DNA from 4 places in the Paenibacillus sp. FSL K6-4396 genome. Region 1 is predicted to be linked to each of the others. Evidence: riboswitches for the same ligand, from Rfam matches in the RefSeq annotation. Region 1 holds a riboswitch; each other region holds the start of a gene.
The links. Region 1 has a riboswitch for cyclic di-AMP ahead of MHB85_RS17490 (3D domain-containing protein). Riboswitches for the same ligand answer to the same signal wherever they lie in the genome.
Positions count from the first base shown of each region.

Region 2: another riboswitch for cyclic di-AMP. It lies ahead of MHB85_RS10395 (C40 family peptidase); the one in region 1 lies ahead of MHB85_RS17490 (3D domain-containing protein).
Region 3: another riboswitch for cyclic di-AMP. It lies ahead of MHB85_RS07035 (hypothetical protein); the one in region 1 lies ahead of MHB85_RS17490 (3D domain-containing protein).
Region 4: another riboswitch for cyclic di-AMP. It lies ahead of MHB85_RS00530 (C40 family peptidase); the one in region 1 lies ahead of MHB85_RS17490 (3D domain-containing protein).

Region 1 is NZ_JBBOCR010000001.1:4,043,071-4,048,806, forward strand. Features, by position in the region: gene MHB85_RS17470 (DUF350 domain-containing protein) at 1-4, opposite strand, end outside; gene MHB85_RS17475 (PspA/IM30 family protein) at 100-771, opposite strand; gene lpdD (prenylated flavin chaperone LpdD) at 883-1,224, opposite strand; gene MHB85_RS17485 (polysaccharide deacetylase family protein) at 1,378-2,169, shown strand; gene MHB85_RS17490 (3D domain-containing protein) at 2,277-2,951, opposite strand; cyclic di-AMP (ydaO/yuaA leader) riboswitch at 2,954-3,150, opposite strand; gene MHB85_RS17495 (amino acid ABC transporter ATP-binding protein) at 3,372-4,094, opposite strand; gene MHB85_RS17500 (ABC transporter substrate-binding protein/permease) at 4,081-5,517, opposite strand; gene MHB85_RS17505 (M20 family metallopeptidase) at 5,728-5,736, shown strand, end outside.
Region 2 is NZ_JBBOCR010000001.1:2,272,777-2,278,512, reverse strand. Features, by position in the region: gene pelA (pectate lyase) at 48-1,010, opposite strand; cyclic di-AMP (ydaO/yuaA leader) riboswitch at 1,409-1,540, shown strand; gene MHB85_RS10395 (C40 family peptidase) at 1,546-2,010, shown strand; gene MHB85_RS10390 (carboxymuconolactone decarboxylase family protein) at 2,086-2,415, opposite strand; gene MHB85_RS10385 (hypothetical protein) at 2,559-2,777, opposite strand; gene MHB85_RS10380 (hypothetical protein) at 2,897-3,226, opposite strand; gene MHB85_RS10375 (xanthine phosphoribosyltransferase) at 3,324-3,905, opposite strand; gene MHB85_RS10370 (YkvI family membrane protein) at 4,110-5,165, shown strand; gene MHB85_RS10365 (glycosyltransferase family 4 protein) at 5,295-5,736, opposite strand, start outside.
Region 3 is NZ_JBBOCR010000001.1:1,590,336-1,596,071, reverse strand. Features, by position in the region: gene MHB85_RS07060 (hypothetical protein) at 1-116, opposite strand, end outside; gene MHB85_RS07055 (zinc ribbon domain-containing protein) at 216-461, opposite strand; gene MHB85_RS07050 (organic hydroperoxide resistance protein) at 672-1,091, opposite strand; gene MHB85_RS07045 (Nramp family divalent metal transporter) at 1,489-2,784, shown strand; gene MHB85_RS07040 (HAD family hydrolase) at 2,927-3,610, opposite strand; gene MHB85_RS07035 (hypothetical protein) at 3,738-4,133, opposite strand; cyclic di-AMP (ydaO/yuaA leader) riboswitch at 4,252-4,427, opposite strand; gene MHB85_RS07030 (glutathione peroxidase) at 4,799-5,278, shown strand; tRNA gene MHB85_RS07025 (tRNA-Leu) at 5,427-5,509, opposite strand.
Region 4 is NZ_JBBOCR010000001.1:107,458-113,193, forward strand. Features, by position in the region: gene rbsK (ribokinase) at 1-474, shown strand, start outside; gene MHB85_RS00520 (c-type cytochrome) at 549-905, opposite strand; gene MHB85_RS00525 (GNAT family N-acetyltransferase) at 1,056-1,550, opposite strand; gene MHB85_RS00530 (C40 family peptidase) at 1,906-2,376, opposite strand; cyclic di-AMP (ydaO/yuaA leader) riboswitch at 2,380-2,517, opposite strand; gene MHB85_RS00535 (hypothetical protein) at 2,763-3,614, opposite strand; gene MHB85_RS00540 (M1 family metallopeptidase) at 3,625-5,616, opposite strand; gene MHB85_RS00545 (YwhD family protein) at 5,718-5,736, shown strand, end outside.

The sequences.
Region 1 (5,736 bases):
CCATTTACACAGCCCCCACATATCAACATGAACCGCATTTAAAAGCGAAGGAGAAATACTCTTCTCCTCCGCTGGTTAACCCTGCTGACAACCAAGGTATTAGTTCTTATTATCGTACTGTTTCATCAATGCTGCGAGTTCGTCTTCAACAGCCTGATCTTTACCCAACTTCTCGAACTCTTCATCCAAAGACTTGCCTTTGGAAGACATTTCGTTACTTGCTTCCGCCTGTGCTTCCATCTGCATCATTTTCTCTTCCATACGCTTCATACCAGCACTTGCAGTATCAGAACCAAACCCATTCAACGCTTTGTTGATTTCAGTTTGGGCTTTTGCTGCATTGTAACGTGCTACCAGTGTTTCGCGTTTGTTCTTCATTTGAGTCAGTTGCTTACGCATCTCGTCGAGCTTGCCACGCAGGTTATCTGCCGAAGCCTTGTTTTGGTCATAGCTGGTTTTGTACTCAACCATCTTCTCCTCAGCAGCCTTTTTCTCTTCCAGGGCACGTCGAGCCAAATCCAGATTCTGAGCACGTGCCGCCGTATGCGCCTGCTCTTCACGTTTCTTCACAAGAGCTTCCTGCTCTTCGAATAACTGCTTGAATTTCTTCTCAATGGCGATCTGTTGAGCTACTGCCTTCTCTGCATCTTCCAAATCCTCTTGCATGTCACGGATATATTGGTCCGTCATCTTGATTGGATCTTCCGCTTTGTCAATAATGGCGTTGATGTTAGACATGGTTAGATCACGCAAACGTTTGAAAATGGACATTATGTTATTCCTCCTAGTCGATATTACATCGTATATAAACATACATACGTAACAATCTACAACTCGTTTCAATTTTAGCAAATAAAATCAAAACATTCGATGGCACTTATGTCAGGAAGATCGTTTATCTTTGTTCAGATGATCCTCCATCAACCTCTCTGCAGTCTGCACGATTTCGTCGATTTGCATCCGCGTGATGGAATCAAAATGAATACCCATGATTACCGTAACAGTTACTTTCAGCTGCAAGGCAGCCTTTCGGGCGAGCCGCTCACACAGCTCTTGTTCTTTATGCCCAGGAATACGGACCGTCGTCCCGCTTACGCGCTCATGATCCACGTAGAACGTGGCTACGGCGCCAATATGCGCCTTTCCTCCGGTAACGAAAAAAACCTTATCTTCTCCTGCTTCAATCACCTGTAAACGTATGGATTTCAAATCATATGTACTCATACCCATCCACCTATCCTTTTCTATATGTTATATATGGAGGAATTATGGCTGTCATGAGCTAAATCGGCAATGAAACTTCTCACACTGCGCATATTTTATGGAACCCCCGGGTATACCAAGGAGAACGTCATTTTGGAAAAGGAGGCCGATATTATGCGCGTACGCCTCATTATGCTGATGGTTATCGTTATTTTTCTCGGAGGATATCATGCTCCAGTTTCAGCGCGGGATGTTTCAAGCCCGCCAAGTGAATCAGTATCAGGTTCGGATTCTGCGGAAGAAGAACAACTGACATTGGGACAGTTACGTCAAAAATATGCCGACACGTTCAAAACCAATGGTCCTTCAACCAAGAAGGTTGCACTGACTTTCGATGATGTACCTGATCCACGGTTTACTCCACAAGTACTGGATGTATTGAAGAAATACAATGTCAGAGCTACATTCTTCATCGTGGGTAGTCGTGCTGAGAAACATCCGGATCTTGTGAAACGCATCATCAAGGAAGGGCATATGGTTGGTAATCACAGCTACAATCATCCTGAATTCAGTAAGCTGTCGATGAATGCCTTTCGCAAACAAATTTTACATACCGGGGATATTATTCGACGTTTGGCGGGATATACGCCCAAGATGATTCGGCCGCCTTATGGAGACATTAATGAAGAACAGCTGAGATGGGCTGCCAAACAACACTATAGCATTGTGAACTGGAACGTAGACTCCCTGGACTGGAAAGGCCTTTCAAAGGAACAGGTGAAAGATAATATTCTTTCTGCTGTAAAACCCGGCTCCATCGTTTTGCAACATGCTGGAGGCGGTGTAGGATCAAACCTGAACGGCACGGTTGAGGCTTTGCCTGAAATCATTGAAGAATTGCGTAATCGGGGATATGAACTGGTCACCTTGGACGAAATGTTGGGATTGCCAAAGGCCAAAGATTAGGATGACCGTGATACCAAATAATGAGAATATTAAAAGGGTGCTGTTCAATCGCGAATTAGCGACTGGCAGACACCCTGTTTGAATTCATTTTAAATGTTATTTTCTCTCTACTTCAGAATGTACAGCTCAATATCCTGAAAACCAAATGAGCTTACAGACTGTTTGCTACCCGGGATAAAGATATCAATCCGGTGACCTTTGATTGCACCGCCCACATCTCGCGCTGTGGCTACAAAAGCCTGTTTTGGCAATCCTGGATGGCTATGACCAGTTACCAGTACTTTGGTTCCGAGTGGAATTACACTTGGATCAACTGCAATCGTGCCCAGTTCAAGATCATTTCCGAAATAATCGACTGCACCCCAGCCTCCATTTTCAGACGGATCTGCAGAGTATGCCGTTGCTTTTACGTTCACAGCTTTGCTGTAATCGAATGTTTTACCCCAGGCTTGAACAACTTTGTTATCTGCGTTAACGTCCAAGCTCGCTGTAGTAACAGTCTTCGCTTGGGTCTTGCTCTCCGCTGCCGCAGCGGCTGCTACATTGTTTGACTTACCGGGAATCGTAATTTTCAAACCACCATAAATGTTGTAAGGCGAAATGTCGTTGTTTGCTTTAACTAACGTGTTAATTGCTACTCCGTATTGTTTCGATAAGGTGTAGAAGGTATCCCCCTCTTTGGCCACATGAACTGAATCGGCGTGAGCCGGAACGGCTTGAATGAGCATTGCTGTTGTCATTAATGCTACTGCTGTTTTGGCTATACGTTTCTTGTTAATCATGGTCTTCCTCCCTCATTGTGCCTGCGAAGTTAGTTGTCGGATTCGGATGAGGAGCCCATCCTATAGGTTCATCATTACATTTGAAACGATATGTACCCCTAATTCACCCCAAGCAGTGTGCTGTAGATCTTCCCCCTGCACAATCTGCATCGTTACATCCCCCGCACTCCCTGTCCGGAAGTTTCGGCAGAGTTCAATATATCACAATTTTGTAACCTGAACTTGTAGTAATTCTTACCAAATGGTTTTAACATGTGTAAGCACGTGTAAGAATACTGAATACTCTAAAACTGTTGGGCGAGATGTCCCCTATATATTTGGTAACAGAATAGTTACTTTTCCGAATCCTATATTTGATTATTTTCAAACAAAAAATAGCGTCACCGACTCGAGGTCAGTAACGCTATTTAATCACTTCATTTAGAGTACTTTCGCAAGAAAATCACGTGTACGTGAATTTTTCGGTGCTCCAAACACCTCATCAGGTGTTCCCTCTTCCACAATAACCCCGCCATCCATGAACAGGATCCGGTCTCCCACTTCACGTGCAAAACCCATCTCATGGGTTACGATGACCATCGTCATCCCGCCTTCTGCAAGACGTTTCATGACATCCAGTACCTCACCGACCATCTCGGGGTCCAATGCCGACGTAGGCTCGTCAAACAGCATGACATGAGGCTGCATGGCCAATGCTCTAGCAATGGCGATCCGCTGCTTCTGTCCACCGGACAGCTGATTCGGGAATGTATCTTTTTTATCATACAAGCCCACGGTATTAAGCAAATCAGCAGCAATCTTCTCCGCTTCCAGAGTAGATTGTTTCTTCACTTTAATCGGAGCGATCGTGATATTTTGCTCTACCGTTTTGTGTGGGAACAGGTTGAAGTGCTGGAACACCATGCCCATTTTCTCACGAGTTGCGTTGATGTTATGCTTGGGGTCCGTGATTGACACGCCTTCAAAATCAATCTCTCCTGAGGTAGGCTGTTCCAGTAGGTTCAAACAACGCAAGAATGTACTTTTACCTGAACCGGAAGGACCGATGACCACGACAACCTCACCTTTGCCAATCGTCACGTTTATGCCCTTAAGCACATCGTTATTACCATAAGATTTGTGTAATTGTCTAACGTCTATCACTTGCACTCAACTTCCTTTCCAGTCGTCCCAGCAGCTTGGACAAAATGAACGTCATTACAAAGTAGATGGCTGCTGCAATCAAAAATGGACTCAATCCTTGGTACGTAATGTTTTTGACAACACTTGCCTGATACATAATATCCACCATACCGATAACGGAGATAATGGAGGATTCTTTAATGATAGTTATGAATTCATTACCAATCGCTGGTAATACAGCTTTGAAGGCTTGTGGCAATATGATATAACGCATCGCGGCGCCTCTTCCCATACCTAATGAACGCGCTGCCTCCAACTGACCACGATCCACACCTTGGATACCCGCACGGAAAATCTCCGCCAGATAGGCACCACTGTTGATTGAAAGTGTAATGATACCTGCCTGAAGTGCAGTGAAGTTAATGCCAAAGCTCAGGGAAAAACCATAGTAAATAATCATCAATTGTACCAGCATCGGTGTGCCACGGATCACTTCAACGTAAGCTGTACCGATCCAGCGCAAGATTGCAGCGTCATGCAAACGGAACAAACAGATGATCAATCCGATAATTACCCCGAAGATAACCCCGAGTGCAGACAACAGAAGTGTGTATCCTACACCTGTAGCATAGAAACTTTTGTACTCCCAGAACACTTGGAAAATATTTTGTGATTTGTTCGCTTTATCCGCCATCAAGAGGCTGGCGTCCGTCACCATCTGATTGATTTTATCTTCACTTTTCAATCGCTCCAGTGTTCCATTTACTGCAGCTAGCAGCTCGGTATTACCTTTGCGAATCCCGATTGCCGCTTCTGCTTGCTCTTCGTCCGGAACAGCAGCAGCAAGTCCAATAATATCGTCCAGATAACCTGCAGCAACGGTATCTTCAACGATTGCCGCGTCAATGCGTTTTGTTTGCAGTTGAAGCACAATATCCGAGATTTTATCAAGCGCAGTAAGCTTCGCTCCTGGAATACTCTGTCCGATCGTTTCCTGAATGGAGCCTTTCTGAACGCCAATTTTCGCATTTTCAAGTTCTGCCATGGTTGGATATTTGTCTTTATCCACATTGCGAACCATGATCACTTGTTTTGATTTATAATAGGTGTCGGAAAAATCGATACTTTTCTTCCGCTCATCCGTCGGCGTCATACCTGAAATTACCAGATCAACACGCCCGCTCTGCAATGAAGGCAGAAGACCGTCGAAGCCCATATCCTCAATCACAAGTTCTGCGCCAAGATCTTTGGCAATCTCTTTGGCGATCTCAATATCAAAACCGACGATTTCATCTTTGCCATTAATCACTTTATGGAATTCATAGGGTGCAAAATCGGCACTTGTACCGAGCACCAGCTTTTTACTGCTTGAATTGTCTGTAGTCCCACTTGCAAGTGCCACAGGAACGGCAGTTGTCAGCAGAACGACAAAGGTCAGCAGCATTATGGTGTAACGACTTATTAATTTCAACCTTGTTCTCTCCCCTTACAATACTTTGTATGCTTCTCATGTTGATGACTGAGTCATTATAAAGTACAATGCATGATTATGCAATGCATTTTGGCATTACAAATCTTGACTTGTTTCTGAAAAATTGAAGCAAACATGATATAATCAATGAATTATTTTCATTTTTGCATAAGGAGTTTACTAATGACAGCT
Region 2 (5,736 bases), 1.8 Mb from region 1:
TTTAACTACTAAGAGTTTGGTTCATTAAAACGGAAGCATACTACAATTTACAGCTTGGAAGGCCAGTTGCCATACCATGCATACCCGCCTCTTCTTTCTTTATCAATATCACTTAATTTGTATTTAACTACCCCGTCACGACCAATAAAGATTGGTTTATCTGTTCCTATCTCATAGAAGCGTGCCCAAATTGGTGCAGCTTTGGAATCAGCGATAATTTTACTATCTCCATTAGCTCTTTCATATTTGTACCCCGTAATTTTCACCTTGTTAAACCAAGCCTCCGCTCCTTTAATGGATGCGGTAATTTTAGCGTTAGCAGATCTGGTTTTCAGAAATTTAACAATCGTTACACTCTCTCCAGCTGTCAGCGATGGCACTTCGTAGATTCTTGCGCTCGCTGGTTTAAGGGAACTGGAATCATGTTGTTGTCCCCAAGCTGTCAGCTTACCACCTGAAACGACCTGTGTATTCAAAATCGCCTCCACACCTTTGGCAACTGAATTTTTACTACGGTTAGCAAGTGTGCTGTCTATAAACGAGAAATCACCTTTGCGTGCTGCTACTTCATCCAGCATGATCATTACGTTAATCATGGCATCATCATTGTAAGTGATATGCTTGTGATATCCGGAGCTTTGGTAAACTTGTGGCCATCCGCCGTTTGAATACTGCATGTTGATCAAAAAGTTAATCCCTTTGATTGCAGCTGTGGAGTATCGGGGATCATTCGTCTTTTTAAATTCCTTCGCCAATCTTCTAATTTCTGAGTATGTAGCCTTGTTGTCTATCGTGGACTTCGCCCACTCTCCACTTGTCTGTTTATAATCTTTTCTCCAACCTCCATCCGGGAGCTGGTTCTTCAAAATATCAGAAATACTCGCTGTAGTACCTGAAGCATCCGCAGCAGATACCGTCCCTACAGGGAGAACTGCCATTCCAACTGCTGAGAACACCATCGTACATGCCAGGACAAAAGTAATTATTTTCTTTGCTTTCAAATGTAACACTCTCCTATGTTCGTTTTTATAAATCTTCCACTTCTACTTTACTTATGAAACGCGTAATTATCGCATAATAAAATCAATTTTAATCCAATATGTGGATTGGATAATCAGATAATATGCAAAAAATCGATTTTTGTCAATATATGCAACTTAATGAATATAATCTCTCTAATTCTACATAACGGGATAGTTCTTTTAACTCATGACAAACCTATTTATTTATCCAAATTCGTCTTAAACGAACCAATAATGACGTTTTTGTCATGAATGGTACCCAAACTTGATCCCTTCTTTCATATAAAAACCTTAATTCCGCTAACATTGAGGTATTACGAAGGGTTTTAAATGGGTTTGACAATTACGCATTTATGCAATATAGTTTCAAATAGTTACAAAAACTTAATTATTCATTGCCGAGTTTCATGTTTGAAAACGGGGGAACCAATTTGGGTGAATTATTCTTATACATAGGAAATATAGGGAACCTTCTACCGAACCCTTAGCTAACTCCGTAGGCATCGAAGGGAGAACATTGATTTTGAAAAAACTGATTATCTCCATTTTTGGAGCAGCTGTATTATTTACATCCGGGGCAACAAGCACAGAGGCAAGCAGTATCAACTCCGTAGTGAACAACATGACAGGTATTCCTTACAAATGGGGTGGCACGACTGTAGCCGGCTTCGACTGTTCTGGTTTTATGAGATATCTTTTCAACAAATACAGCATTGAATTGCCACGTACTTCTCAGCAGCAAGCCAAAGCAGGTACGCCAGTATCCAAGAGCAATGTTCGGACAGGTGATCTGGTGTTCTTTAATACAACAGGCAAAGGCATTTCACATACAGGTGTATATATCGGCGGCGGACAATTCGCTCATGCCTCCAGCAGTAAAGGTGTAAGCATCACGAAGTTATCGAATCCATACTTCAATGATCGTTACGTAACAGCACGTCGGGTAACTGGACAGTTTATGTATGATAAAATGTTAGGTAAAATGTAATTCACATACAAAAAGGCATCGGTTATTAACCGGATGCCTTTTTTGTACTTAGAAAAATGTATGTTGCATCGCTTACTAATTCAGCGCCTTCTGCACTCGCATCGCACCCTGAGAGAGGGCATGTCCTCCTCCAACAGCTCCGGCCACCGCAACGGTCTCCATAATCTCCTGATCTGTTGCTCCCTTGGCACGGGCTTCTTCTACATGGTAGAAGGTACATACCTCATTGTTGGCGAATAATCCAATCCCAAGCGCAATTAGCTGTTTTGTCTTGGCATCAATCACGCCAGGTTGGAAACATTCTCCGGTAAACTCATGATACGACTTCACCACACCTGGCAGTACATCGCTTAATGCTCCAATCTGATCCTTGTAGGCATGAACTTTATCATTCATCAATGTCATGGCTTGTAGCACACCCTCTCGGCTTATAGTTACAGATCTTCCTCACTGTACCTATCTTCTCTCCCGAGTGAGCCAATTATGCCAAGATATCATGGTAATTCCAAACATTTAAACGCTCATGGCTCTGCCATAATCATAAGCTATTACTCACTAAGTGGACTCTGGCGCGGCTCGCTGAACAGCTGATATTTGTAACTGCGATCCAGCTTAACTACACGTCGATTCTGACGTCGGATAAGTACCTGCTCGCCATCCCAGGCAACAACAATCCCGGTTACATCGTTCGATTCCAGCTCGTCCCGTACTACTCTAACTTTCTCACCTGACAGACGCAGGGCGTCCAATTCTGTATCACTAATCATTCGCATGGCTCCTATATTCCAAATTTATTTACAAAAAGAGACCTAAATGAAATGTCATTTAGGTCTCACGTGACTGTATTAGACTGTCATGTCATTCGAAATTATGTCCCGACTGAAAGTTACCGCTGCGCGTGCTCTTTGCTGTCGTTCTTCTCGAACCAAAAATCAAGCACTTTGGCGGACATCACACGTTCTTCAAGGTACTCCACTTGATGCGGTGTAAATTGTTCTTTCCAAGAGAAGGACAACTCTTCGCACAAGCCTACAATCGTCAGTAATTCTGACCAGGCAACATAGCGTTTGTACCAGAAAAATTGAGGATGTTCAATCATATAGGGATAAAGGTCATCGAATTCCGTATGTTTACAATCTAGGGCACGTTCAAAATGAACTTTCGATTCCGCCAGCTTATCATTAAAAAATTGTTCTGTTGCCGGTTGGTTCCCCATGGTGTTGCCTCCTCTCCCTAACATAACCCCATTATAAATGAAATCGGCGGTCATGCAAAGGCATAGTTCAAAAAATAGGCCCTATTCCTTTAAAATGTCACATTTCGTTATCGTCAAATTGTACTGTTCCATCGTTCAGGGAACGAATGCGTACCAAGGCTTCCACCGGAATACCCTGTTCACGAATCGTGCGTGCCCCTGCCTGGAAACTTTTCTCGACCACAACGCCGAATCCGACGAGTTCCGCGCCAGAACGCTCAATAATTTTGATGACGCCACGAGCCGCATCTCCATTGGCAATAATATCATCAATGAACAAAATGCGGTCATTCTCATGAATGAACTCGCGGGATACCATAATGTCAGTTACAATTCCTTTGGTAAAGGACGGTACACGTTCACAGTAAGCATCAGGATCAGCCAGAAGTGTTTTTTTACGACGGGCGAATACAAGGGGCACCCCAAGTTCATAGGCTGCGGCAAACGCAACCGGAATCCCTGAGGATTCTACCGTGATTACCCGAGTTACTCCACTTTCACGAAAACGGGCAGCAAACTCACGTCCCATCTCCATCGTTAATGCAGGATCAATCTGGTGGTTCAACAGACCATCCAGCTTTAATACTTGATCCGAGATAACCACACCTTCTTGTAAAATTCGTTGTTTCAATAATTCCATGATTTGACCTCCCAAGCCTATCCTATGAGGTAAAAGTATCATATATCTATCTATAAGTTCAAGCGAAATTGCCTGGGCGCTGTCCTTGAGAAGCAATTCAAGCCAAAGCTCATTATCGATTGTCATGACTTTCGTGGGTCAAGCATACCTTGTACCATGGTACCCGCATGTCCAAACTATACAGGGGCCTGAGAGGGGAAACACATGAAACAGGCATTTCGGGTGCTGCAGATCGCATTTACATACATCGGAACGGTTGTCGGAGCCGGCTTCGCTACAGGGCAGGAAATTTTGCAGTTTTTTACCCAGTATGGCAAATGGGCCACCATCACCATAGGCTTATCCACCATGCTCTTTGTCTGGTTAGGTACCAAAATGATGCTGATCGCTCACGATACCGGGTCCCGCTCTTATGAGGACCTGAACAAACATTTATTCGGGCCCAAGGCGGGCAAATGGATCACCTGGGTGACCCTTCTCATTCTCATTGGCGTGAACAGCGTCATGCTTGCCGGAGCAGGTTCCGTCTTTGTCGAACATCTAGGTTTGCATTATCAGACCGGTCTGATCGTCACACTTGTAGGGACATATCTGCTTCTCGGTCGGGGCATCCAGGCTATCCTTCAAATGAATAGCATCGTCGTGCCCATGATGCTGCTGTTATCTCTGCTCATGATCACTAGTACCATCCATCATCCAGGAGCTTCCCGATTCATCACATTGACGACAGACTCAAACCCTATTCAAGTATGGCTGTCTCCATTGTTGTATAGTTCGTTCAATCTGGCGTTAGCTCAAGCTGTTCTTGTGCCCGTTGGCAACCAGATTCGCAGTCGGAATGTGCTGAAGTGGGGCGGAGTATTGGGTGGAATTGGCGTAGGTTTCATGCTGATGGCAGCTCATTTTGCCATGTCAGCACAGATGCCCGGCATCATCCAATTCGAAATTCCGATGGGCAGCATTGCCTTTCAACTTGGATGGGCAGTACAATCTGTATATGTATCCCTTATTTTCATGGAAATATTCAGTACATTTGTTGCCGATATCTACGGCATGACCTTGCAACTCAGACAACATATACGCATTCATCCCCGTTTCATTACATTAACCATTATGCTGCTGTGTTACTCACTCAGTCAGTTTGGATTCAGTTCTCTACTATCCATCCTTTATCCTATCTTCGGAAGTTTGGCACTGTTCTGGGCAGCCAAATTGGTATTAAACCGCTGGGGTGCCTTCCGTGGACGCAAAAATATATAAATGGTGATGTACTTCATGAATATGAGCATCCGTTTGCTTCATACCATAATTCATCACTCATGCGCCTTCCTTTTGCATGAAAAAAAAGCCGCTGTTTAGCACAGCGGCTCGCACTTTTTGCTCTCTCTTTTAGGCCTTGCTGGGAAACTGTAAATACATCTTCTTCAACTCATTGACCGATCTGCCGAGCGAGTAATGTGTTTTGGCTTTTTCACACGCTGAACGGGCAAGTTCATAACGATAAGCCGGGTCCAGCATCACCTTTTCAAGCGCTTCAGCCAATGCAGAAGGATCTTCTGCCGGTACAAGCAACCCATTGCTACCGTTCTCGATCTGTTCCGGTATACCACCTACATCCGTACCCACAAGGGCAAGACAACTCAGCGCCGCTTCAGCGAAGACGGAACCAAATGCTTCTGCCCGTGAAGGAAGTACAAAAATATCAAAGAATGGCATGAATTCCTCAGGGTGCAGTGTGTAACCATAAAAGATGGTCTCATTATAGATCCCCAATCGCTGTGCCAATTCTTCCAGATCAGGACGAATCGGTCCATCTCCAATAATATGTAAC
Region 3 (5,736 bases), 2.5 Mb from region 1:
GTGTAGAATACACGGCATTTTGTACCGTCTACCAAATTCATTTTGAATTCATACAATCCGTCTTCCTTGTTACCATAAGCTAATTCTAAATCTGCAATACGCGGTCTATAAGACATGGATATCACCTGTTTAATTCAAATTTGGTTCATGCAATGACACTACTCAGTACTAAGTTATATTAAAGAAATTTCAGTTCAATGTCAACTCGCGCATGTCTACCCGCCAAACAGAATATCCAGAATAGTCCCAACCTGCCCCTGTTTTTTCCCTTTCAAGACATCCGGATCAAATACTTCAACATACCCGCAGGAAGCACAAGCCACGAACAGGTAGTGGTTATGCTGGATATCGAACATCTTGCTCAGGCCTGCTCCTGACATGGAAACTTCCTTAATGTTACAATCCGTGCCCCTGCATTTTGTACACACAAATCGCCGCTCGATCATCTCTTCAATACTCATCTTCGTTCCCCCTTTATGGAATATGTAGCATGAAGTGGGAGTGCAATTATGTAAAATAGTACGCGATCTGGCATCTAATCTCCTGCATCATGTCCATATATTATAATCAACACAAAACCCTGCCGATTGCCAGCAGGGCTTTGTAGTCGAACATCAGGTATCTGGGATACCCTGCTCTATATGTTCCCTTTACTTGCCGGGAGTCAAATCTTAGACTACGTTTAAAACAACATCAATGTTGCCACGTGTTGCTTTGGAATATGGACAGAAATCATGCGCCTTGCGGGCCAGTTCCTCTGCTTGACTGTGATCTACACCAGGCATGCTAACGTCCAGACGAACAGATAGCTGGAAACCGTCATCCGCAGGGTCTTTACCAATAGATACGTTACTTGTAACGACCACATCCTCCAATTTCACACCTGCTTTGCGTGCTACATTGGCAAGGGCACTTTCATAACATGCTCCATATCCTGCGGCAAAAAGCTGCTCAGGGTTAGTACCTTCACCACCGGAGCCACCAAGCTCTTTTGGCATTTTCAGATCATGCTTAAGCACGCCATCCGAAGAAGTCACAGAACCTGTACGTCCACCTTTAACTGTCGCTACTGCTGTATATAAAGCTTCCATTAAGAATCTCTCCCTTATCCATATAGTTTTTACTGCCTTCCTTTCAATTTAAACTTCTGGCTCATTTTGAAACGCAATTTTGTATCTTTATCAGCTTTTACAACTTTATTATTTTCATGCATTTCAACGCCATGGCTGTATTTTCCTAAGGTTGGGTAATATACGAAGGGGGTCTTCAAATTAGAACCGAAAATTTTGTGTTAATACATAAAAGTTGCACTAGACAAAAATATTTGAAGGAGTACAATGTAACAATAAACATAAAAATTTAGATATATCATAAGCGATTTTTCCGCAACAATATTTCCAAATCAATAATTCAAAGTCAGGTGATTATCGTATGAGTAAAAAAAATCCGTTCAACGCTCCTTCAAGAGAATCATTGTCTACTGCGGGCATGGCCCCTTCCCTTGGAGAAGCACATAGTTCCATGAAAGTTCCGCAGAATGCGTCATGGTGGAAGAAATTTCTCGCCTTTGTAGGCCCAGGATACCTCGTTGCCGTAGGTTACATGGACCCCGGGAACTGGGCAACAGATATCGCAGGCGGCTCGCAGTTCGGGTACACCTTGTTATCCGTTATCCTGTTATCGAACCTGATGGCCGTTGTCCTTCAGTCGCTGGCTGGCAAACTCGGTATCGTCACTGGACGGGATCTGGCTCAAGCCTGTCGTGAACGATTCAGCATGCCTGTTGTCGTGATGTTATGGATTCTGTGTGAACTCGCCATTGCAGCTACCGATCTGGCTGAGGTCATAGGTTCTGCTATCGCATTAAAGCTGTTATTTAACATCCCCATGTTATATGGCGTTATTATCACCGCAGTTGATGTACTCCTGATTCTTGTACTGCAAAACAAAGGTTTCCGCGCTTTGGAAACACTCGTCATTGTGCTAATGGCGACCATTGCCCTCTGCTTCGGGATTGACCTCTTCCTGGCGAAACCCGATATGGGCGGTGTTCTCCATGGTTTTGTACCAAATGTTGAGATTTTGCAAAACCCGGCCATGCTCTATATCGCTATTGGTATTATTGGAGCAACTGTGATGCCGCATAATCTGTATCTGCATTCTTCCATTGTGCAGACCCGTCAGATCGAACAGACCGCACAGGGCAAAAAAGAAGCTATTCGGTACTCGACCATGGATTCTACAATCGCGTTGACACTGGCCCTGTTCATCAATGCGGCCATCCTGATTGTATCTGCTGCTGTATTCCACAGTGCTGGTATGACGCAGGTTGCCGAGATCGCAGATGCCTATCATCTGCTGACACCTCTATTGGGTACTACGGTTGCAAGTATTCTGTTCGGTGTGGCGCTGCTAGCATCAGGTCAGAACTCTACCCTTACAGGTACACTCGCTGGGCAGATCGTTATGGAAGGTTTCCTGAACATTCGAATTCCGGCTTGGCTGCGCAGACTGGTCACACGTCTGATCGCCATCATCCCGGCGGTAATTGTGACAGCCATTGCAGGAGAACATGGCACAGAAGAACTGCTCATTTTGAGCCAGGTCGTGCTGTCGCTTCAACTGCCCTTTGCTGTGATTCCCCTGGTGTTGTTCACAAGTGATAAAAAAAGTATGGGTGCATTCGCCAACAAATTGTGGCTCAAAATCATCTCATGGGTCATTGCCGCGATTATCGTTGTGCTGAATGTATATCTGATCATTCAGACGATTCGGTTATTCTAATCTCGTTCTTATCGACTAAATCCTAAAAAGGCTGATCAACTCCGGTATTCTATACCCAAGTTGATCAGCCTTTATTGTTGCAATACAGCAACATGTTTCCTTTTATAATAAAACTCATACTCCAATAAATAACCATCTGAATCTAATTCTGATTTGGCATCAGTAACGGCAGGAGTTGATCCAATGAATCCACAGTCCAATCCGCACGTTTGTCATCCGATAGTTCTGGCTGGAATCTTCCGTAACCCTGCATAATTCGAATCGTACGCATGCCCAGCTTCCGAGCAGGTATAATGTCGTTATCAATCCGATCACCGATCATGACGGCTTCCTCCGGTTCACAACCAGCCTGCTTCAAGGCCACAGCGTATAACTCAGGGTCTGGCTTGGACACTCCTTCTTCAGCCGAACACGCCAGAACATCAACATACTTCCGCAAGCCGTAGCTCTCCAGTCTCTCTTCCGTTCCAGGACTCTGATTGGCAATAATGCCAATGCGATAATACCGTGACAACTGCTGAAGAACGGAATCCGCTGAAGGAAAAGGATGTTCAAGATCTTTTTGAAATTTCAGCTTGTCCTGAATCTGTTTTTGGTGTCCCTCGTCTTCAACGAATGTGCGAATCGCCACTCTCATAGGCCATTGCTCATATTTTCGGTAACAGTTCGCAAACAGTTCGCGTACCGCCTCAATTGTCACCGGATACCCCAAAGCACAAGCTTCACGGACGAACTGTCCGATAATATCATCAACCGGCTCCCATTCATCCACCAGCGTATCTCCAACATCAAAAAACAACCATTTCAATCCACCTACATCCGGCACACCAATTCCTCCTTGTAAGCATAAAAAAGAAGACTCACCATCACGCATGAGTCTCCTCAAACTTCCGTTTATCGATACATTCAATTATAACAGGCACCTTACACCTGAGCAATCACAAGCTATGGCATTAACCATTGAGGAGAAAGCCAACTTCCCCATTGAGCGAATATACAATCCGGTCTGCGCCCATGCCCCGATAGATGCCCTTAGGATGACTCTGCTCCGTAATCACGCACAGGGATTTCGAAGTCCATGAACGGCAGATCTGTAAATAACGACAGGTCAGATTCAGGCTGTTCTCGAAAATAAACACGTTACCTACGCTGCCCTGCGGCAAAAACCATTTTTGAGCTGCAGCTGTATTCATGCGAATGACATGTTCTACTCCGATTCTACGGAGTCTGCGCTCTTCCCCTGCACTGTTGGTTAGAACGGCAAACGGCATTTTTTTGTACATCAGCAATTTAATAAATTTGCGTCCTGCTTCATTTGGAGCAGTCACTAAAATCATCTCAGTATCCATCATTCGTTCCTCCCTTGGCGTGAAAAGACAACAAAAAAGAAGCGTGGGGGACCAAGGCCTCCCGAACGCTTCTTAAATAACCCATGGCGAAAACACCATGAACCAGCGTACGGCTTGTTGCCTCTCCCTTTAACGCTTACGAGGTTAGCTGACGGATTCGGGCGCGAGAGTCGCCCTATTTCCGGCTGTCACCGGAAAATTCACCCCATGAATGCCCACTGTCCTGGACAGCGCATTCCGTTGGTTCCCCCGTTTCCCATTCATCAATGAATGGAAACTCAGCGATTAAAACATCGTTCGTATATCTTAAGGTAAGATCGAGCGATATTATCGTTTGTTTCGTTTTTCAAGTACAATTTAGTTTAAATTGAAATTACGTTATGAATCATACACCCCCGCCATGACGGTGTAAAGTCCTTACAGATCACCAAATCGGCAGATTTTTGCCAATACTCGTTTATAATAACGCTTACAATAAGGTTATACTCTATCCACCTCTTCAAGGCTATCTAATTCTCACTCTGACGAAAATCACTTCGCAATTCATTCACGTATTCTGCACAACTTGCCTGTTTTGATGCTATTAACACCACATTAGTTTTGCAATATTTAATTGTAGCCAATATAATAGAAGATATAAGAGTAAATAAATGGAGGCGATTTAGATGACAGTCTACGATTACAAAGTGAATACCCTTCGCGGTCAAGAAGTTGAAATGTCCGACTACCGTGACAAAGTGCTCCTGATTGTGAATACGGCAAGCTCATGCGGCCTTACTCCTCAATTCAAAGGTCTGCAAGAACTGCAAGACAAGTTTCAAGATGCTCCATTTGAAGTTCTTGGTTTCCCAAGCAACCAGTTTGCACAGGAAAAAGGATCTTCCGACGATATTGCCGAGTTCTGTCAGATGAATTATGGCGTAAGCTTCCCAATGTTTGAGAAAATTGATGTGAACGGCTCAAGCGCTCACCCTCTTTTCCAACACCTTAGCACAGAAGCTCCTGGCCTGCTCGGTTCCAAAGCAATCAAATGGAACTTCACCAAATTCCTTGTGGATCAGAACGGACAGGTACTGAAACGTTATGCTCCCAAAACAACACCGGACAAGATTGAAGAAGATATCAAGAACTTACTTCAAAAATAATACACAGGCCACCCGTAGCCGTAAGGTAGAGCACCATTGCCCCGGTAATGGATGGCTTTTTTTCTCAACCCAGATGTCATACTGTTCGAAAAAGACAAAAAAAGAAGCTCTCCAATAACGGAAAGCTTCTTCTTCATCGTTCATATGATGCGGTCGAGAGGACTCGAACCTCCACGGGCATACGCCCACTACCCCCTCAAGATAGCGTGTCTGCCATTCCACCACGACCGCATGTCGTAAATAATCGGCAACAGAATTGATTATACCGGGTTCAGAACTAAAAGTAAAGTATTTTTTAATACTACTTTTTCAGCTAGGCATTTTCATCAAAAATCGCATAATCTCGTCATCTTTACCCATGAACTGCATATTATTAGATTTGATCTCCTCTTTTTCGGTAAGAGCCGATCTTGTTGATTCATTTATATATAGTCCTTCCTTCTATATAGTTCTCCCTG
Region 4 (5,736 bases), 3.9 Mb from region 1:
AACCCGGCTCCCGCGGTGCCGGGTCTGCCCCAGGAGCTCCTGCGGTGCGTCGACGTTGTCACGCCGAACCGCAGTGAGCTTGCCGTGCTTACCGGCCGAGATCATCTCCGGCCGGAAGACCTGGATGCGGCGGTCGCAGAGCTCGCCGCATCCCTCGGGGCCGCTGTCGTCACGACGCTCGGCCCCGAGGGGGCTGTGTACGCGGCAGCGCCTGGTGGCCGCGTACAAGCAGGGCGTGCCGGCGCATGCCGTGCGCCCGGCTACGCCGTAAGCGCCGTCGATACGACCGGCGCTGGCGATTGCTTCAATGGCGCGCTGGCGGTAGCCCTCGCGCGCGGTGAGACGTTGGACGCGGCCGTAGGCTTTGCCATGGGTGCGGCCGCGTTATCCGTGACGAAGCTCGGCGCCCAGTCCGGGATGCCGTTCGCACGTGAAGTGGAGGCCTTTCTGGACGAGCATGCGGCAAAGGCTTAATAATTGATACAACAAAGAGGCTCTTACTCTCCGAAAAGGGGATTAAGGGCCTCTTTGTTATGCGTGTGCAGAGATTATTTCTTCTCTGAAAGCCACATGGCGATATTTGCAATCTCTTCATCTTGCAGCTTGCCCTTGAAGGAAGGCATGCCACCTTTACCTTTGACAATCGTAGAATAGATCTTCTCCAGATCATCCTGGCTGCCGATGTTTGCCAGAGCAGGTCCTACGCCACCTTGCAGCTGATCCCCGTGACAGGAGATACAATTGGCTTTGACCAGTGCTTCAGCCTGTCCGGCATCCAATGTGACTTCCGGCATGGTTGGCTTGGCTTCTTCAGCCACTTCTTCTTTCCCTGGAAGCGTAAACATTAAAACAATAGCTAAAGCGCATGCTGCAAAAAATACTCCGCTCATGATCCATTTGTGCATCCCTTATGTCCCCTCCAGAATGAAAGATCATCTAACCTAAAACTATCCATATCATTATAACGGAACCTGTACTGACATCATAGCATTTTGTGGGAAAATTTTGAACTAATCACATAACAAGGCGCAAATTTAGTTGTTTTGCAAGAGATTCTAATCACGAGGCCCTTCATAAACCATACAGTGAAAGGGCTTTAAGCCGCTTGGGGTCTGTCGTTCGTATGTATCCTGGGTGACAAATCCACTCTTCAGATAGACTTGAATGGCACGAGCATTCCAAGTGAGCACTTCCAGATCGATCTCATTCTTCGGATTTCGGCGAATGGCTTCCTGTACAATGGCCGTGACAAAAGCTGTCCCTTGACCCTGACCACACAGCTCTGGATGCATGCCGAGGCCAATCCGGGTTACCCCTTGAAGTGGGAAGTATTGAGCAAATCCACATATACGATCGTTCTGATCCAGGACGATTGCATATTGCTCCTGTCGCAGCTGTGCATCTCCGAATTCCACTTCCAGAGCTTTCATCTGCTCCCAGGGGAGCCAGCTGTAGATATTGTAAGGCGGATCATACTGCCAACTGCAGATGAGCTCCGCATGTTCTTCTCGCATGGGTACAACGTGAAACGTCACAGGGGCTTCCTTCATACACTTGCATGCTCCTTTCCTTGAAACAGAACTCTTTGTCCACTCTACAAAAGTGATGTTCTTTTAGCAAGTCTTCCTTCCCCAGAAAAAAAATGAAACAAAAGTTCCGGTAATTTCGTTTATATTATAACGGGATGGGTAAAAACATCATAAGGGCACGGACGAACGAACGCAAAATGAACCTGTTGATGTCGCAGGATATACCCAGAGTATACCTTGCAACATGAATAAGGATTGAAGCACAAAAAAACCGCCGGATACATTCCTGCGGAGAATGTACCGGGCGGTTCTGTTATGCTTCTTGCTTCGTTCCAGTATGGTTAATGGTTACAGCATTATGTTGCTCAGCTTGTCCCTAGTCAAGGGCCAGTGATTCATATGCGTCCGTGCTCATAATCCGTTTCGCGCCAACATAACGATTGGCCCAATAGTTTTCACTCAATGCACTGATCGTAACGCCTTTGGAAGAAGAGGAGTGTGCAAACTTTCCATCCCCTACAAAGATTCCTACATGGGATACGCCTTTACCTGTTGTATTAAAGAACACCAGATCGCCAGCTCTCATTTCCATGCGGGATACAGAATCGCCCATGTCGAATTGGGAACTGGATTGGCGTGCCAAATCAATACCCAACTTGTCGAATACATACCGTGTAAATCCGGAGCAGTCAAAGCCGTTAAGCGTTGTTCCCCCACTTTTGTATGTAGTTCCCATTGCTGAATCAATTACTGTGTCCATCTTTGAATCTGCGAATGCGCTACCTGCACCAAGCGATAAAGCGAATGTGATGCTAAGTACAGCTGCGGTTAATTTCTTCTTGAACAAGAGATATTCCCCTTCCAATGCCTGCGAGGTTAGCTTAAGGATTCGGTTGAAGGTCCCCTATGATCCCTCTGTAGCAAGATCAATTCACCCATAACTGGTTCCCCCGCTTCCCAGGTGCCAGGAATTTGGCTGTGCTAGTTATGCACCTGCGAAATCAAGAAATGACGATTTAATTTTAAGTAGTTACAAATATGAATGTAAAGATTACAAAGTTGTTACTAAAAACTCACTGCGATTATTGTAACAGAGGAGTACGGCTTTGGCAACGTTTAGCAACAAATTTAGCAAAAAAAACCTCGACCTTTGACGGGGAAAGGTTGAGGTTTGCCTATTTATAAGTACATATTAGGCCATGAGTTTAACTTGTGATGGTAACAATTTTTAATCTATCTGCTCTCACCTTTGGATATTTTGGACTGCCATAATCGGAAATGGCTGCATATTTTCCACAGACTCAATAGACATCTGGCAAGTGGATACGTCTGTTGTAGTATAAGTCCGGTAAGTCCCGTTAATAACCATGAGGCTGAAGTGAATGCCCCAAAGACGAGCAGGTGTACTCCGCCCAGCAGGAGTGCAATGCCGATTACAGCGATGAGATGACGCAGTGCAATCCAGAGTGCTTTGAGGGTACCGTGAGCCCCGCCTTCTCCTTCTGGTGCCGAAACACCGAACTGCATGTAGAGTATGGCATGGTGGATGATCCAGCCATATACAATCCAGGCAGCAACATAAGGTATACCAGGCAAAAGTAATTGAAGGGAATGAAAACCTTCCATGAGAATAGAGTAGAGCTTCGGTATGAGCCAGTAGGCGGGCAGAAGGATCAATAATGTACGTACGGTGTGTAGCAGCAGCATCGGTTTCCACAGATTTTTGATTCCGCGGACAAAGGGGATGCGCTCTTCTGTAGAATTAAAGTGCTGAAGTGAGTAGAGCAGTCCTGCCTGAATGAGGGGGCTGATCAACATGCGAACCAGCAGCATGCCCCCGAGAATCCATAGATAACGATGAACCTCCGGATGGGTAGACAGGTTAAGTTGACTTTCCATTTTGAACAAAAGTGTACTCAGCTCCCCCGCATCAGCATCTGGATAGCGCAGGAGCAGTGGGATGACCGCCGATTGTACCATTCGATAGAAGAAATATCCCCAAATGAGTTGATAGAGAAATAAGAGTGCGGCAATGAACATATGCTGACGGACGAGAAACCAGCCTTCACGTATTTTCGCTTTCACCGTTTCCACCTCACCATGACAGACCTCCGAATATGGCTTCTATTAGTTTGGTTACACTCATGCTCCAGCGGGACTTCGCCCGCTCATCCAGTCCGGATTTCAGGAAATTGTTCATATGGCGGTTCTCCAGCACGATCGAGTACAGGGGATCGGTCATGGCCCAGGATACGGGGGATGTGTGAGTTAATTTATAGGTGATGCGATCTTCTTTGCCATTCCATTGCTTGGTGAGGATATGCCCGTCTTCAAAAGCAATGCGAACAGGAACGGCGCTGTAATCACTCCCTTTTTTTGCGATCGTCACGGATGACTCGTACAATGTTTGACCGTCTTTCTGTACGGGCGTAACACGAATCTTCTCTACAGCAAAGTCAGCCATCCCGTTACCATAGACATATTGATCAAAATAATCAGACCAGGAAGTGCGGGTCACTTGTTCCACAACGTTCTGAAAATCAGCCGAAGTGGGATGTTTGAAGCGGTACTTCTTCACATAGGTAGAGAGAATGCGTTCCATCTTTTTGGCACCGACTTGGTGTTCAATACCAAGCAATACAAGCTTGCCACGTGTATAGACATTGGCTGCATACTCATTCTGTGAATCGAACTTCCAGGATTCTTGTGTTAACGATGAAGGAGAAGTAATCAGTCCCGATTGTACCGGCAGATTTGGAATCAATCCGTATTCCTGCTCCATTAGTTTGTCTTCTGCATAAGAGGTGAACCCCTCATCCAGCCAGGCTTCCTCGAATTCGTTGCTGGCAACCATGCCGTAGAAGTACTGGTGTCCGATCTCGTGGACTACGGTACGTTCCAGGTCATAACCTGGCGTAGTATCATCGGCTCCAAAGGCCGTAACTAGTGTAGGGTATTCCATACCTCCAGCACCGTTCCCCGCTTTGGGTGGAACTACGATGGATAAGGTAGCATAAGGATATGGGCCAAACCATTTGCTATAATTGGCTAGAGCGGCCTTCGCGGCGTAGAAATAACGTTCTTTCAGATCCTGATGAGCTGGGTCCAGATATAACTTGATTCGTACACCAGGCACATTGGGTGCAGAGAAGGGTTCCTCGGCGTACACAAAATCGGGTGAGGCTGCCCAGGCGAAATCATGCACATCATCGGCATAGAATTGATAGACCTTTTCTCCATTTTTCACCACGGCTTGCTGCGTCGGAAATCCGGTAGCAGCCACTTTGTATGTTTCAGGCACCCGAATACGTACACTATATATACCGAAGTCGGCGTAAAACTCTGAGTTGCCATGGTACTGGTGCAGATTCCAGCCTTCCGTTGTTTGTCCACGCCTGCCTACAGGTTCATAGGCACTTAATTTGGGAAACCATTGACCTGCCATGACAAAATGATCAGCAGTTCCCATTCGTGCAAAAATCTTCGGCAGATTCACTTCAAATCTGGTGTGGAGCGTAATGCTTTCCCCGCCTTTGACGGGTTTGGGCAAGCGTACTTTAATGAGGGTGGTGTCCTTGATATTTCCGTCATCTGGTTGCACATACTGCATCCGATGCAGCAGAGAGAGCCCGTCCTCCGTTTTCATTTCGGTAATGTTCATGGAGCCATAACCATTGGTAGGCATGACATCACCCCGAAGCTTTCCACCGGATTCCTTCATAAAGGTGGTGTCAGCAGAAGAGAAGGCGTTGGGATACATATGAAAGTAAAGCTCGCTGACGGTCTTTTTACCTGGATGTGTCCAGGTAATCGTCTGAGTCCCTTCCAGTACATTCCCTTCGACCAGTTTTACATCCATGTGATATTCCACAACACGGTTGCTGTACACTTCGGCAGTAGGGGTCTGTACACTTTCTGGAGGAGCTGGTGTTGGAGCTATTGCCTTGGGCTTGCCCGATTCGGGGGCGAGTACTGGCAATTCGGAATGAGTTGAGCGATTATAACCCAGAGTGATCCATATCCCTCCGGCAAGTACACACAGGGCCAGGGATACAGTGAGCCAGCTCTTGGCGCGTCGTGGAATCATCGTTAAATACCTCCCGTTGACAAGCATCTACAGCATGTATATGTTTGCAATGGGACAATTATTAGTTAAAATATTTGTATCAACCCTTGGAGGCTATAAACATGGACCAAAACGAGCAAA